2 linked regions of the Nitratireductor mangrovi genome follow. The protein of the gene in region 1 binds, or shares a complex with, the protein of each later gene. Links are inferred from orthologs where the notes say so. Each region holds a gene or a part of one and is shown on either strand. Other genes may lie near its edges. The genes, in order: mfd and uvrA.

Region 1 (6,598 bases):
TCCTACCCGTCATCGCTGTCACCGGGCGTCGAGCAGATCGGCCGCTGGGGCAGCGCCTCGCGTGAGGCGCAGGGCTCGTGGAACTTCGCCGGCGCGGCCGACCCGGCGCTCGACGCCATGATCGACGCGCTGCTCAATGCGCGCCAGCGCGACGAGTTCATCGACGCGGTACGCGCCTATGACCGGGTCCTGCTGAGCGGTGCCTATGTCGTGCCGCTCTATCACCGCGACGAAAAGTGGGTGGCGCGCTGGAAGCGCATCCGGCACCCTGACCAGGCGCCGCTTTACGGCTACCAGTTGCAAAGCTGGTGGCACGCCCCAGATTAGGCCAAAACGGCCGGAGGCAACCATGAGCGACAGCAGCAAGGTCCAAATCGACGTCGTGTCGGATGTCGTCTGTCCCTGGTGCTATATCGGCAGGCAGCGGCTGAAACAGGCCATCGCAGACCTGGACGGTGTCGAGGTCGAGGTGCGCTGGCGGCCCTACCAGCTCGATCCGACCATCCCTGCCGAAGGCCATGACCGCAAGGCATATATGCTGGCCAAGTTCGGCAGCGAGGAGCGGCTGAAAGAGGTTCACAAGACCGTCCTGGGTGCCGGCCAGGAAGCAGGCATAGAATTCGATTTCGGCGCGATTGCCGTTTCGCCCAACACGCTCGATGCACACAGGGTGATCCGCTGGTCCCAGACCGCCGGCCCCGGCGTCCAGGATCGTCTGGTCGGCGCGCTGTTCAAGGCCTATTTCGAGGACGGCAAGAATGTCGGCGATCGCAGCGTGCTGATCGACGCCGCGCGCGATGCCGGTATGGACGTCGCCGTGGTGGAAAGCCTGCTGCCCACCGACGCTGACCGCGACGCGGTGCGCACCGAGATCGAGACGGCGTCGCGCATGGGTATTCGCGGCGTGCCGTGCTTCCTGCTCGAAAACCGCTATGCGGTGATGGGCGCGCAGGAGCCGGAAGCGCTCGCCGACGCCATCAGGCAGGTCGCCGAGGCCAAGGCGCGCGGCGAACTGGAGCCGGCGGCTGGCTAGGCCGCGGCCTTCTCCACCAGCCTCGTCAACTGCGTCATCACCACCGCGGCGCCGGCCAGCCTCTTTTCGGCGCTCGGCCAGTCGCGGATGAAAACCACGCTCTGGTCCGGCCTGATCTTGGCGAGCGAACCTTGCTCGGCGATCATTCCGACGAGCCCTGCCGGGTTCGGGAACACCTTGTCGCGAAACTGGATGACGACGCCCTTCGGACCGGCGTCGAGCTTCTCGACATTGGCGCGGCGGCACAGCGCCTTGATGTAGACGATCTTCAAGAGGTGCTGGACCTCGACCGGCAGCGGGCCGAAACGATCGATCAGTTCGGCGCCGAAGGCGTCGATCTCTCCGGTGGTTTCGAGTTCGGCCAGTCGCCGATAGAGCCCGAGCCTGAGTTGGAGATCGGCGACATAATCCTCCGGGATCATCACGGCGGTTCCAACCGTGATTTGCGGCGACCAGCCCGTATCGACGGTCTCACCCGAGCCGCGCAACTCGGCGACCGCTTCCTCCAGCATCTGCTGGTAGAGCTCGAAGCCGACTTCCCTGATGTGGCCCGACTGTTCCTCGCCAAGCAGATTTCCGGCGCCGCGAATGTCGAGGTCGTGGCTGGCAAGCTGGAAACCCGCGCCGAGCGTGTCGAGCGACTGCAGCACCTTGAGCCGACGGTCGGCATTGGCGGTCAGCGTGCGGTTGGCGGGCAGCGTGAACAGCGCGTAGGCGCGCACCTTGGAGCGCCCGACCCGGCCGCGAAGCTGGTAGAGCTGGGCGAGCCCGAACATGTCGGCACGATGCACGATCAGCGTATTGGCGGTCGGAATGTCGAGCCCGGATTCGACGATCGTGGTCGACAGCAGCACGTCGAACTTGCCGTCATAGAAGGCGTTCATGATGTCGTCGAGTTCGCCCGGCGGCAATTGTCCGTGAGCCGTTGCGACCTTCAGTTCGGGCACCGATTCCTTCAGGAATCCGGATATTTCGGCCAGATCGCTGATGCGCGGCACGACATAGAAGCTCTGGCCGCCGCGATAGCGCTCGCGCAGCAGGGTCTCGCGGATGACGAGCGCGTCGAAGGGCGAGATGAAGGTTCTTACTGCCATGCGGTCGACGGGCGCAGTGGCGATCAGCGACAGTTCGCGCACTCCCGTCAGCGCCAGTTGCAGCGTGCGCGGGATCGGCGTCGCCGACAGGGTCAGGACGTGCACGTCGGATTTCAGCTCCTTCAGCCGTTCCTTGTGCTTGACGCCGAAATGCTGCTCCTCGTCGATGATCAGCAGCCCCAGATTCTTGAACCGCACCGAGGCGCCAAGCAACGCGTGGGTGCCGACCACGATGTCGACCGTGCCGTCGCAGAGGCCCTTCTTGGTCTCGGCGAGCTCCTTGGCGCCGACCAGCCGCGACGCCTGGCGCACCCGCACCGGCAGGCCGGAAAAACGTTCGGCGAAGGTCCGGTAATGCTGGCGGGCCAGCAGCGTGGTCGGAACCACCACGGCGACCTGAAACCCTTCCATGGCGGCGAGGAAGGCGGCGCGCAGCGCCACCTCGGTCTTGCCGAAGCCGACATCGCCACAGATCAGCCGGTCCATCGGGCGCCCCGCGCCAAGGTCATCGATGACGGCGTCGATCGCGCCCTGCTGGTCCTCCGTCTCCTCGTAGGGGAAACGGGCTGCAAATTCACCGTAAAGGCCGTGGGGTGGCCGGATCGCCGGTGCGCCGCGCATCTCGCGCTCGGCGGCGATGCGGATGAGTTGGCCGGCCATTTCCAAAAGCTTCTTCTTGAGCCGCGCCTTGCGCGCCTGCCAGTTGCCGCCGCCCAGCCGGTCGAGCGCCGTGTCGGCCGCGTCGGAACCATAGCGCGACAGCAGCTCGATGTTTTCGACCGGCAGGAACAGCCGGTCATCGCCGGCATAATGCAGCTCCAGGCAGTCATGCGGAGCGCCTGCCGCCTCGACCGTGCGCAGGCCGATGAAACGGCCGATACCATGGTCGGCGTGAACGACGATGTCGCCGGAGGCGAGCGAGGACAGCTCGGTGATGAAGTCGGCGCTGCGCTTGCGGCGCGAACGGCGCACCAGCCTGTCGCCGAGGATATCCTGTTCTGACACGACCGCGAGCCGCTCGGTCTCGAACCCGGTCTCGACCGGCAGGACCGCGAGCCCCGCTTCCTGCGGAGGCAGCTTGTCCAGCTCGGCAAGGTCGGCCGCGCGCTCCATCCCGCCGAGGCCGTGTTCGTCGAGGATCTGCGACAGACGGTCGAGCGATCCCTCGGTCCAGCCGGCGATCATGACGCGTTTGCCCGATGCGCGAAGTGCGGTCAGGTGGCGAACGGCGTGATCGAACACATTGGCGGAGGGATCGGCGCGTTCGGCGGCGAAGGTGCGGCCAGCCTTGGAACGGGCATGAACGACGCGCCGCCCCGCCGAGTCCGGTGTTTCGAATGCTGTGAGATCGCAGCGCAGCCTCTGTGAGGCGGCCGCCGAGACTTCGTCTTGATCGAGATAGAGAAGCTCGGGCGGCAATGGCTTGTAGGGCGTGGCGTCCGCCAGCCCCTTGCCTTCTGCCTGGTTGCGGCGGGCCTCGTAATGGTCGCGGATGAGGTCATGCCGCTCGCCGAGGGAGTCGTTGGCAAGCGTATCGAAGACGACGGGCACGTCCGGCAGGTAGTCGAAGACGGTTTGCATGCCCTCGTGAAAGAACGGCAGCCAGTGCTCCATGCCGGCGAAGCGCCGACCTTCGCTGATTGCGGCATAGAGCGCGTCGTCGCGCGAGGGCGCGCCAAAAGCCTCGATATAGGCGCGACGAAAGCGGCTGACTGCTTCCGGCGTCAGCGCGACCTCGCTGGCAGGCTTGAGCACGAGTTCGTTGCGCTGGCTGGTGGTGCGCTGGGTGGCGGGATCGAAGGCGCGGATCGATTCCAGCGTATCGCCGAAGAAGTCGAGCCGCAGCGGCTCGGGCGATCCGGGCGCGAAAAGGTCGAGGATGCCGCCGCGCACGGCGTATTCGGACACGTCGCGAACCGTGCCGGTGCGCTCGAAGCCGCTGGTCTCCAGCCGCTCGACAAGCACCTTCATGTCGATCTGGTTGCCCGGCCTGACCGTCAGAAACTGGCTCTCCAATGCGGCCGCCGGCGGAATGCGCTGCAGGATCGCGTTCACTGTCGAGAGCACGATCGCCCGGTGCGGCGCCTTTTTCAGCGCAATCATGGCGCCCAGCGCGTCGAGCCGCCGCGCGGCGGCGTCCGCGCCCGGCGATACGCGGTCGTAGGGAAGACAGTCCCATGCGGGCAGTTCGAGCACCGGCAGACCGGGCGCCACGAAGGCCAGGGCTTCGCGGATCGCTGGGATGCGCTGGCCGTCACGAGCGACGAAAAGCATCGGACAGTCCGTGGCCGCCTCAGCGGAGATGGCGGCAAGTGCGAAGGCCTCGAAGCCGTCGGCAACGCCGGCGACGGTGACCGGGCCGGGTGCGGCTGACGCCAGGCCGAATTTTGGAAGCAGTGTCATGAAAGGGCTATGTCAGATCGGCAAGACCCGGCAGAAGGCCTGGATCCGGCGAAAAAGTTCGGTGTCGTGGTGGTCGGGGACCGGCGCCTCGCCGGTCATCCATTTGAAGAGTTCGGCATCCGGCACTTCCAGGAGATCCTCGAACACATCGATGTCCGCCGCCGACAGCGTGTCGACGCTGGCGTCGGCGAAGGTGCCGAGAAGCAGATCCATCTCGCGCATGCCGCGATGCCGGGCGCGGTAGTGCGCCTTGCGCCGCCGCACCTCCAGGGTGCCGCTGCTTCTTGTGGTGCCTGTCATCCGACGATCATCCTTCGCGAGGCGATATATAGTGGATCGACGCCGGTGTCAGCCTTGCGCGCCATCGCCTGCCTCATATTGTTGACACGTCATGCGGCCCTCACGTCTCGATCCCCTGTTCGCTCCGGCCACCGCGCTCGACGGCGTCGGCGCCAAGATCGCTGACCTGTTGGCCAGGATCGTGCCCGCCGATCTTGCCGGTCGCGACGTCAGGGTCGGCGACCTTCTTTTCGTGCTGCCGCATTCGCTGATCGACCGCCGCAACCGTCCGGGCATCGCCGCAGCCCCGGAGGGCGCGATCGTGACACTCGACCTGAGGGTCGACCGGCACCAGCCGTCGCCGCGCGGCAGGAGCAACGTGCCCTACAGGGTCTTTGCCCACGACGAGACCGGTGAGATCGCGCTGACCTTCTTTCACGCCAAGCAGAACTGGCTCGAAAGGGCATTGCCGGTTGGCGAAAACGTGGTCGTGAGCGGGCGCATGGAGTGGTTCAACGGGCGGCCCTCGATGGTGCATCCCGACCACATCGTGAATGCGACCGAGGCTGCCTCGTTGCCGCTGGTCGAGGCGGTCTACCCATTGACCGCCGGGCTCTCGCCGCGGGTGCTGCGCCGCTCGCTCGAGCAGGCCCTGGCCAATGTGCCCGACCTGCCCGAATGGCTCGACGAGGCTTTGATGCGCCGCCATAGTTTTCCCGCCTTTGGCAGCGCGCTGGCGCGGTTGCACCACCCTGCGGGACCGGAGGATGTCGACCTCGACAATCCCGCGCGCCGGCGTCTGGCTTATGACGAACTTCTCGCCAACCAGCTCTCGCTCGCGCTTGTGCGCGCCCGTATCCGGCGCCTGTCGGGCCGGCCGCTGTCCGGCGACGGCCAGCTGGTCGAGGCCATTCGCGCCGCCCTGCCCTATACGCTGACCGGTTCACAGCAGCAGGCCTTTGCCGAGATCGCCGACGACCTTGCCCGGCCGGAGCGCATGTTGCGGCTGCTGCAGGGCGACGTCGGTTCCGGCAAGACCGTGGTCGGCCTGCTCGCCATGGCGCGCGCGTCCGAGGCCGGCGGCCAGTCGGTACTGATGGCGCCGACCGAGATCCTCGCTCGCCAGCATTTTGCCACCATCGCGCCGCTGGCAAGAAAGGCGGGGATAGAGACGGCAATCCTGACCGGCCGCGAAAAGGGCCGCGAGCGGCGCGAAATCCTGGCGGGCATCGAGGACGGCGCCACCGGCATTGTGGTCGGCACCCACGCGCTCTTCCAGGACGAGGTCCGCTACAAGGAACTGGTGCTGGCAATCATCGACGAGCAGCATCGCTTTGGCGTGCACCAGCGCCTCGCCCTGACCTCGAAGGGTGTTGCGCCGGACATGCTGGTGATGACGGCGACCCCGATCCCGCGCACGCTGGTGCTGACGGCCTTCGGCGACATGGACGTGTCGCGGCTGACGGATAAGCCGGCCGGCCGCCGTCCTGTCGTCACCGTCACTCTGCCCACCGAGCGGCTCGCCGACCTCCTCGACCGCATCGCCAGCGCGCTCGCCGAGGGACAGAAGGTCTATTGGATCTGCCCGCTGGTCGAGGAGTCCGAAGAGGCCGGGCTGATGTCGGCCGAAGAGCGCCATTCGCTGCTGGCGCCGCGTTTCGGCGACACGGTCGGGCTGGTGCATGGGCGCATGAAGGGCGCCGACAAGAACGAAGCGATGCGCGCCTTCAAGTCCGGCGAGACAAGGCTGCTCGTCGCCACCACGGTCATCGAGGTCGGTGTCGACGTG
Region 2 (6,000 bases), 160 kb from region 1 along the record:
TGGCCGGCGCGCTGTACTGGCCGCCCTCGCCCTGGTTGCGCGAATCCAGCATCTGCAGCTCGCCGCGGAATTTCTGCAGCACGACCTCGGTGGTGTAGCGGTCCTGGCCCTGCTGGTCCTGCCATTTGCGGGTCTGCAACTGGCCCTCGATATAAACCTTGGCGCCCTTCTTCAGATATTGCTCGGCCACCTTGGCGAGATTGTCGTTGAAGATCACGACATTGTGCCATTCGGTGCGCTCGCGCCGTTCGCCGGACTGGCGGTCGCGCCACGTCTCGGAGGTCGCGATCCGCATGTTGACGACCGGGTCGCCGGAATTGAGGCGGCGAATTTCCGGGTCCGCGCCCAGATTGCCCACCAGAATGACCTTGTTCACGCTACCCGCCATCACTCGCCTCCACGCTCGTCCGAAACGGAAAATTGCTGATCGGCGCGCATCCTATCCGATCGCCGCCGCCGCCGCGCGGTGCTTCCGCGTTATCGCGGCTCTGTCCACAAGCAGTTTGTTCTTTTTTTGTTCTATATGGGCCGGGCCACGATTGCAAGCGCTGCGCGGATCGTGATCGCGCCCCGATTGGCAAACGGCGCGGTTGATATTATCTCTACGCCTCGATCCCCGGAGCCCGGTCATGCCCAGATTTTTCGCAACCGCCATCGTCGTCGCCGCCGCGTCGCTTGCCGCCATGCCGCTGGCCTCGGCCGATGACAGCCTGCCGGGCGTGAAGCACGGCGCCGGCACGGTCACGACCGACATCCTGATCGGCGAGCCCGAGGACGGCGTGCCGGTCGGCTCGACGCCGGGCTCGTACAAGGTCGGCAATTGGGACGTGACCATTTCGGGCAGCGTCTCCTACCAGATCGGCTTCGGCGGCTATCGCCATGACGGCCGCTCGAGCCCGGTCGTGAACCCGCAACAGCCCGGTCCCAACGCCTCCATCTCCCGATAGGGACGTCCCGCTCCGTCTGAAGCACGGCCCCAGGCGGCACGCGAAGACTATCGCTCGCCGCGCGGCTGCTCGACGGCTGACGCATGACGGCTGGAAGTCGCCCACGCGAAACATCGCGCCCAGACGACATAGCCCCCGAAAAAAGTGAGGCCTCGCCGCTGCCTGTTCCGAGCGCGCGAGGCCTTCCTGGGTTTTTCCCGATCTCCGGGTGTATCAGGTGATCTTCCCGGAGGAGCCGGTCAGGGTCTCGCTCCGGTGCATTCTTCAACGATGTGGTTTGATTTCGACGTGCGGCCCCGTCGGGCGCTCAGGCGTCCGTCAGGTCCGACGTGGTCCCGCCGTGAAACGGGACCTGCAGGGACTGTCCGGCGGATTCATGCCTCTCTCCTCTGCTGTTGGTACCGACACCGTTCCGCGCTCATTCCTCGCACCCGCGTCGTCTCACGGGCGGTCCCGGCTTGCGGTTGACCCGAGGCGGCTGCGGAACTTCCGGGACTCTGCGCCCTCGCCGGCCGGCCTGTCAACAAAAGCGCGCCCGGGCGGGGCAAAATGTGATCGCACGCGGCGGTCAATTGTCCACAAGCGGGTTGTCAGGAGCCCGTTCGGCCTTTGTTCTTTTGACTTGCCCTGCCCGCTCAAAGGAGTCTAACTCGGCTGGCGGGAAGCCCTCGACGCGACGGCGGGGCGACCTATGTAAAGGCGGGCCTGGTCGCGCAGCGCCCATCCCAACCGACACCCGACATGGCATCAGGCGGCATGGCCGAGCACAAGTTCATCTCCATTCGCGGCGCACGCGAGCACAATCTCAAGAATGTCGATCTCGACATTCCCCGCAACAGCCTCACCGTGATGACCGGGCTCTCCGGCTCCGGCAAGTCGTCGCTCGCCTTCGACACCATCTATGCCGAGGGCCAGCGCCGCTATGTCGAGAGCCTGTCGGCCTATGCGCGCCAGTTCCTGGAGATGATGCAGAAGCCCGACGTCGACCAGATCGACGGGCTCTCGCCGGCGATCTCGATCGAGCAGAAGACGACGTCGAAGAACCCGCGCTCCACCGTGGGCACGGTGACCGAGATCTACGACTATATGCGGCTGCTCTTTGCTCGCGTCGGCGTGCCCTATTCGCCGGCCACCGGCCTGCCGATCGAGAGCCAGACCGTCTCCCAGATGGTCGACCGGGTGCTGGCGCTCGAGGAAGGCACGCGGCTTTACGTGCTGGCGCCGATCGTGCGCGGCCGCAAGGGCGAATACCGCAAGGAACTCGCCGAACTTCAGAAGAAGGGCTTTCAGCGCGTCAAGATCGACGGCCAGTTCCACGAGATCGGCGACGCGCCGGCGCTCGACAAGAAATTCAAGCACGACATCGACGTCGTCGTCGACCGCGTCGTGGTGCGCGAGGACCTCGGCGCGCGGCTCGCCGACAGCATCGAGACCTGCCTGAAGCTCGCCGACGGGCTCGCCGTGGCCGAATTCGCCGACCGCCCGCTGCCGCCGGAAGCGCTGTCGGGCGAGGCCGCCAACAAGTCGAAGAACGACACCCACGAGCGGCTGCTGTTTTCCGAAAAGTTCGCCTGCCCGGTGTCGGGCTTCACCATTCCCGAGATCGAGCCGCGTCTTTTTTCCTTCAACAACCCGTTCGGCGCCTGCCCGTCCTGCGACGGTCTCGGCAGCCAGCGCACCATCGACGCCGAGTTGGTCGTGCCCGACGAGGCGCTGTCGCTCCGCGACGGTGCCGTGGCGCCGTGGTCGCGATCGACCTCGCCCTATTACACCCAGACGCTGGAGGCGCTCGGCAAGGCCTACGGCTTCAAGCTCGGCGACCGCTGGCGCGACCTGCCCGACGAGGCCCGCAACGCCATCCTCCACGGCACCGGCGAGCGCCAGATCACCTTTTCCTATGATGACGGCCTGCGCTCCTACCAGACCAGGAAGACCTTCGAGGGCGTGGTGCCCAATCTCGAACGGCGCTGGAAGGAGACCGAATCGGCCTGGAGCCGCGAGGAGATCGAGCGTTACATGTCCTCGGTCCCCTGCCCGGCCTGCGCCGGCTACCGGCTCAAGCCCGAGGCGCTCGCCGTCAAGATCGACGGCCTGCATATCGGCGAGGTCACGGCGAAATCGATCCGCAAGGCCGGCCAATGGTTCGAGGCCCTGCCCGAGCGGCTGACCGCCAAGCAGAACGAGATCGCGGTGCGCATCCTCAAGGAGATCCGCGAGCGCCTCACCTTCCTGAACGATGTCGGCCTCGACTATCTCACCCTGTCGCGCAATTCCGGCACGCTGTCGGGCGGCGAAAGCCAGCGCATCCGCCTCGCCTCGCAGATCGGCTCCGGGCTGACCGGCGTGCTCTACGTGCTCGACGAACCCTCGATCGGCCTCCACCAGCGCGACAATGCGCGCCTGCTCGACACGCTCAAGCATCTGCGCGACCTCGACAACACCGTCATCGTCGTCGAGCATGACGAGGACGCGGTGCTTTCGGCCGACCATGTCGTCGACATCGGCCCCGCCGCCGGCATCCATGGCGGCCGCATCGTGGCGGAAGGCACCCCGGCCGAGATCATGGCCAATCCCAATTCGCTCACCGGGCAATATCTCTCCGGCGCGCTGTCGATCCCGCTGCCCGAGGCGCCGCGGCCGCTGAAGAAGAACCGCCGCATCCGCGTCGTCGGCGCGCGCGGCAACAATCTGCAGAACGTCACCGCCGACATCCCGCTCGGCACGTTCACCTGCGTCACCGGCGTGTCGGGCGGCGGCAAGTCGACCTTCCTGATCGAGACGCTCTACAAGGCCGCCTCGCGCCGCATCATGGGCTCGCGCGAGCACCCGGCCGAGCATGACCGCATCGAGGGGCTGGAATTCCTCGACAAGGTCATCGACATCGACCAGTCGCCCATCGGCCGCACCCCGCGCTCCAATCCTGCCACCTATACCGGCGCCTTCACGCCGATCCGCGACTGGTTCGCCGGCCTGCCCGAGGCCAAGGCGCGCGGCTACCAGCCGGGCCGCTTTTCCTTCAACGTCAAGGGCGGGCGCTGCGAGGCCTGCCAGGGCGACGGCGTCATCAAGATCGAGATGCATTTTTTGCCCGACGTCTACGTCACCTGCGATGTCTGCGCCGGCAAGCGCTACAACCGCGAGACGCTCGAGGTCACCTTCAAGGGCAAGTCGATCGCCGACGTGCTCGACATGACGGTCGAGGAAGGTGCGGTCTTTTTCCAGGCGGTGCCGGCGGTGCGCGACAAGCTCGTCACCCTGGCCAAGGTCGGGCTCGGCTACATCCATGTCGGACAGCAGGCGACGACGCTGTCGGGCGGCGAGGCGCAGCGCATCAAGCTCGCCAAGGAGCTGTCGCGCAAGGCCACCGGCAAGACGCTCTATATCCTCGACGAGCCGACCACCGGGCTCCACTATCACGACGTCGCCAAGCTCTTGGAGGTACTGCACGAGCTCGTCGACCAGGGCAACACCGTGGTCGTCATCGAGCACAATCTGGAGGTCATCAAGACCGCCGACTGGGTGCTCGACCTCGGTCCCGAAGGCGGCGACGGCGGCGGCGAACTGGTCGTCGCCGGCCGCACCACCGACGTCATGGCCGAGCCGCGCAGCTACACCGGGCAGTTTCTGAAGGAGCTGCTGGAGAGAAGGCCGGGGGGAAGAAAGGCAGAGGCGGCGGAGTAGACCTTCGCTCGGATTGGCGGAGCAGCTGGTTGTGCATTGAGTAAATCAATACTTGATAAGGTGAAACTGCCATAGGTAATATTGCGCTCGACTTACGGGAGAGAGCAATGGGTAGCGGCGGCTCGGGACGTTTTAGCGACTATTCTGGCAATAAGAAAACCGGATCAGGTAGTGGAGCGGCCGGTGGCTCAAGCGGCTCCGATAAGTGCCGTGAAGCGTTTTCCGCTAGTCTTGAGGACGTAGCTAGCCACGACTACTACAAGAACCATAAATCCAGTCCTGCGGTTGGTGCTAAGCTATCTGTTCAGGTCAAGGGGCGGGTTGTTGCAGTCATAGGATCGGAGTCGGTTGGATCTCTGCCGACACGCCTCAACTATCTTGCCGGCTGCTTGGAGGATGGGTTCACCTATACGGGAATCGTGACTGCATCCTCGAACGGTAGTAATCCTCAGGTCCAGGCCGATTTTGTTGCTGACTAGATGCCAGGTTCAGTTCCGATACTGATTGGTGAAGTCACGGTCGACTTCACGATGCCGACACGCAGCACGGAAGCAAAGGTAAGACTTGGCGGCGTGGTGCATGCTGCTCGGGGCCTGTGGGCTTCTGGGCAGAACTACGCTGTCGGGGTATTTTGCCCAGCGTACCTGATCGAGCAAGCGCAGGATTATCTGACTAAGCACGGCTGTAGAGACTTTATCCTCCTAGGGGAGGTAACAGGTGCGCCCAACGTCATCGCAATTGCCGACGTGAAAGAGGTTGGACATCAAGGCTACGAAGACCTCCTGCGTGACGAGAGAAAAGTTGTTCCAAATCGCGAGCACGCGGATTTGGGTCGATTTCATTCTGTCGTAATCTTCCCGGGTCGCTATGATTTAGCCGACGTGGTTCGTCAGCTCGACCCCGATGCTCTAGTCACAATCGATATCGCCTACGACGTGGATGACGCTGAATTCCTTCGTTCGCTTTCCGGTCGAATCGACTCGGTGGCAATCTCGACTTCGTCTGAATTGTTCTCCAGCATTGCATCGAGCGACGTTGCCCCAATGCTGGAATTGGCGAAGGACATCGGCGCGAGGCACCTACTGCTGAAAGAGAACCGCGGCGGCAGTAGGCTATTCGATCTCGGTACTGGCGACATCGAATATGTTCCAGCCAGACTAGACGTCACTACAAACTCGGTGGGCGTGGGGGACGTCTTCACAGCCGTGTTTGGCACACTCGACAGCAGCATCCGAGATGCTGCTTGGCGAGGTATGCAAGCCGCAACGATCTATTCACAAACTACGTGGCCGGATGATCTTAAACGGGGCATTGAACGAGAACTACGGTTGCCTATCGACGTCGTCCGCGGTTTGGGCGGCGTCACACTGCC

What was found.
Region 2: the proteins of mfd (region 1) and uvrA are in contact, whole or in part, in a crystal structure (PDB 4DFC), measured with the Escherichia coli proteins. The link is inferred for Nitratireductor mangrovi from one-to-one orthologs.

What each region holds. Positions count from the first base shown.
Region 1 is NZ_CP042301.2:1,493,880-1,500,477, reverse strand. The notes cover bases 830-4,930. They hold mfd (transcription-repair coupling factor), read right to left. Parts: upstream 4,531-4,930; coding sequence 1,030-4,530; downstream 830-1,029. Other genes in these bases: recG (ATP-dependent DNA helicase RecG), read left to right, coding at 4,922-4,930; FQ775_RS07300 (succinate dehydrogenase assembly factor 2), read right to left, coding at 4,543-4,830; FQ775_RS07310 (DsbA family oxidoreductase), read left to right, coding at 830-1,033. In the rest of the region: FQ775_RS07315 (extracellular solute-binding protein), read left to right, coding at 1-327; more of FQ775_RS07310, read left to right, coding at 350-829; more of recG, read left to right, coding at 4,931-6,598. UniProt on the Escherichia coli protein: Couples transcription and DNA repair by recognizing RNA polymerase (RNAP) stalled at DNA lesions. Mediates ATP-dependent release of RNAP and its truncated transcript from the DNA, and recruitment of nucleotide excision repair machinery to the damaged site.
Region 2 is NZ_CP042301.2:1,333,689-1,339,688, reverse strand. Bases 1,326-4,828 are described here. They hold uvrA (excinuclease ABC subunit UvrA), read left to right. Parts: upstream 1,326-1,703; coding sequence 1,704-4,628; downstream 4,629-4,828. Other genes in these bases: FQ775_RS06515 (hypothetical protein), read left to right, coding at 4,736-4,828. Outside these bases: FQ775_RS06530 (single-stranded DNA-binding protein), read right to left, coding at 1-388; FQ775_RS06525 (hypothetical protein), read left to right, coding at 630-947; more of FQ775_RS06515, read left to right, coding at 4,829-5,107; FQ775_RS06510 (nucleoside 2-deoxyribosyltransferase), read left to right, coding at 5,159-6,000. UniProt on the Escherichia coli protein: The UvrABC repair system catalyzes the recognition and processing of DNA lesions. UvrA is an ATPase and a DNA-binding protein. A damage recognition complex composed of 2 UvrA and 2 UvrB subunits scans DNA for abnormalities.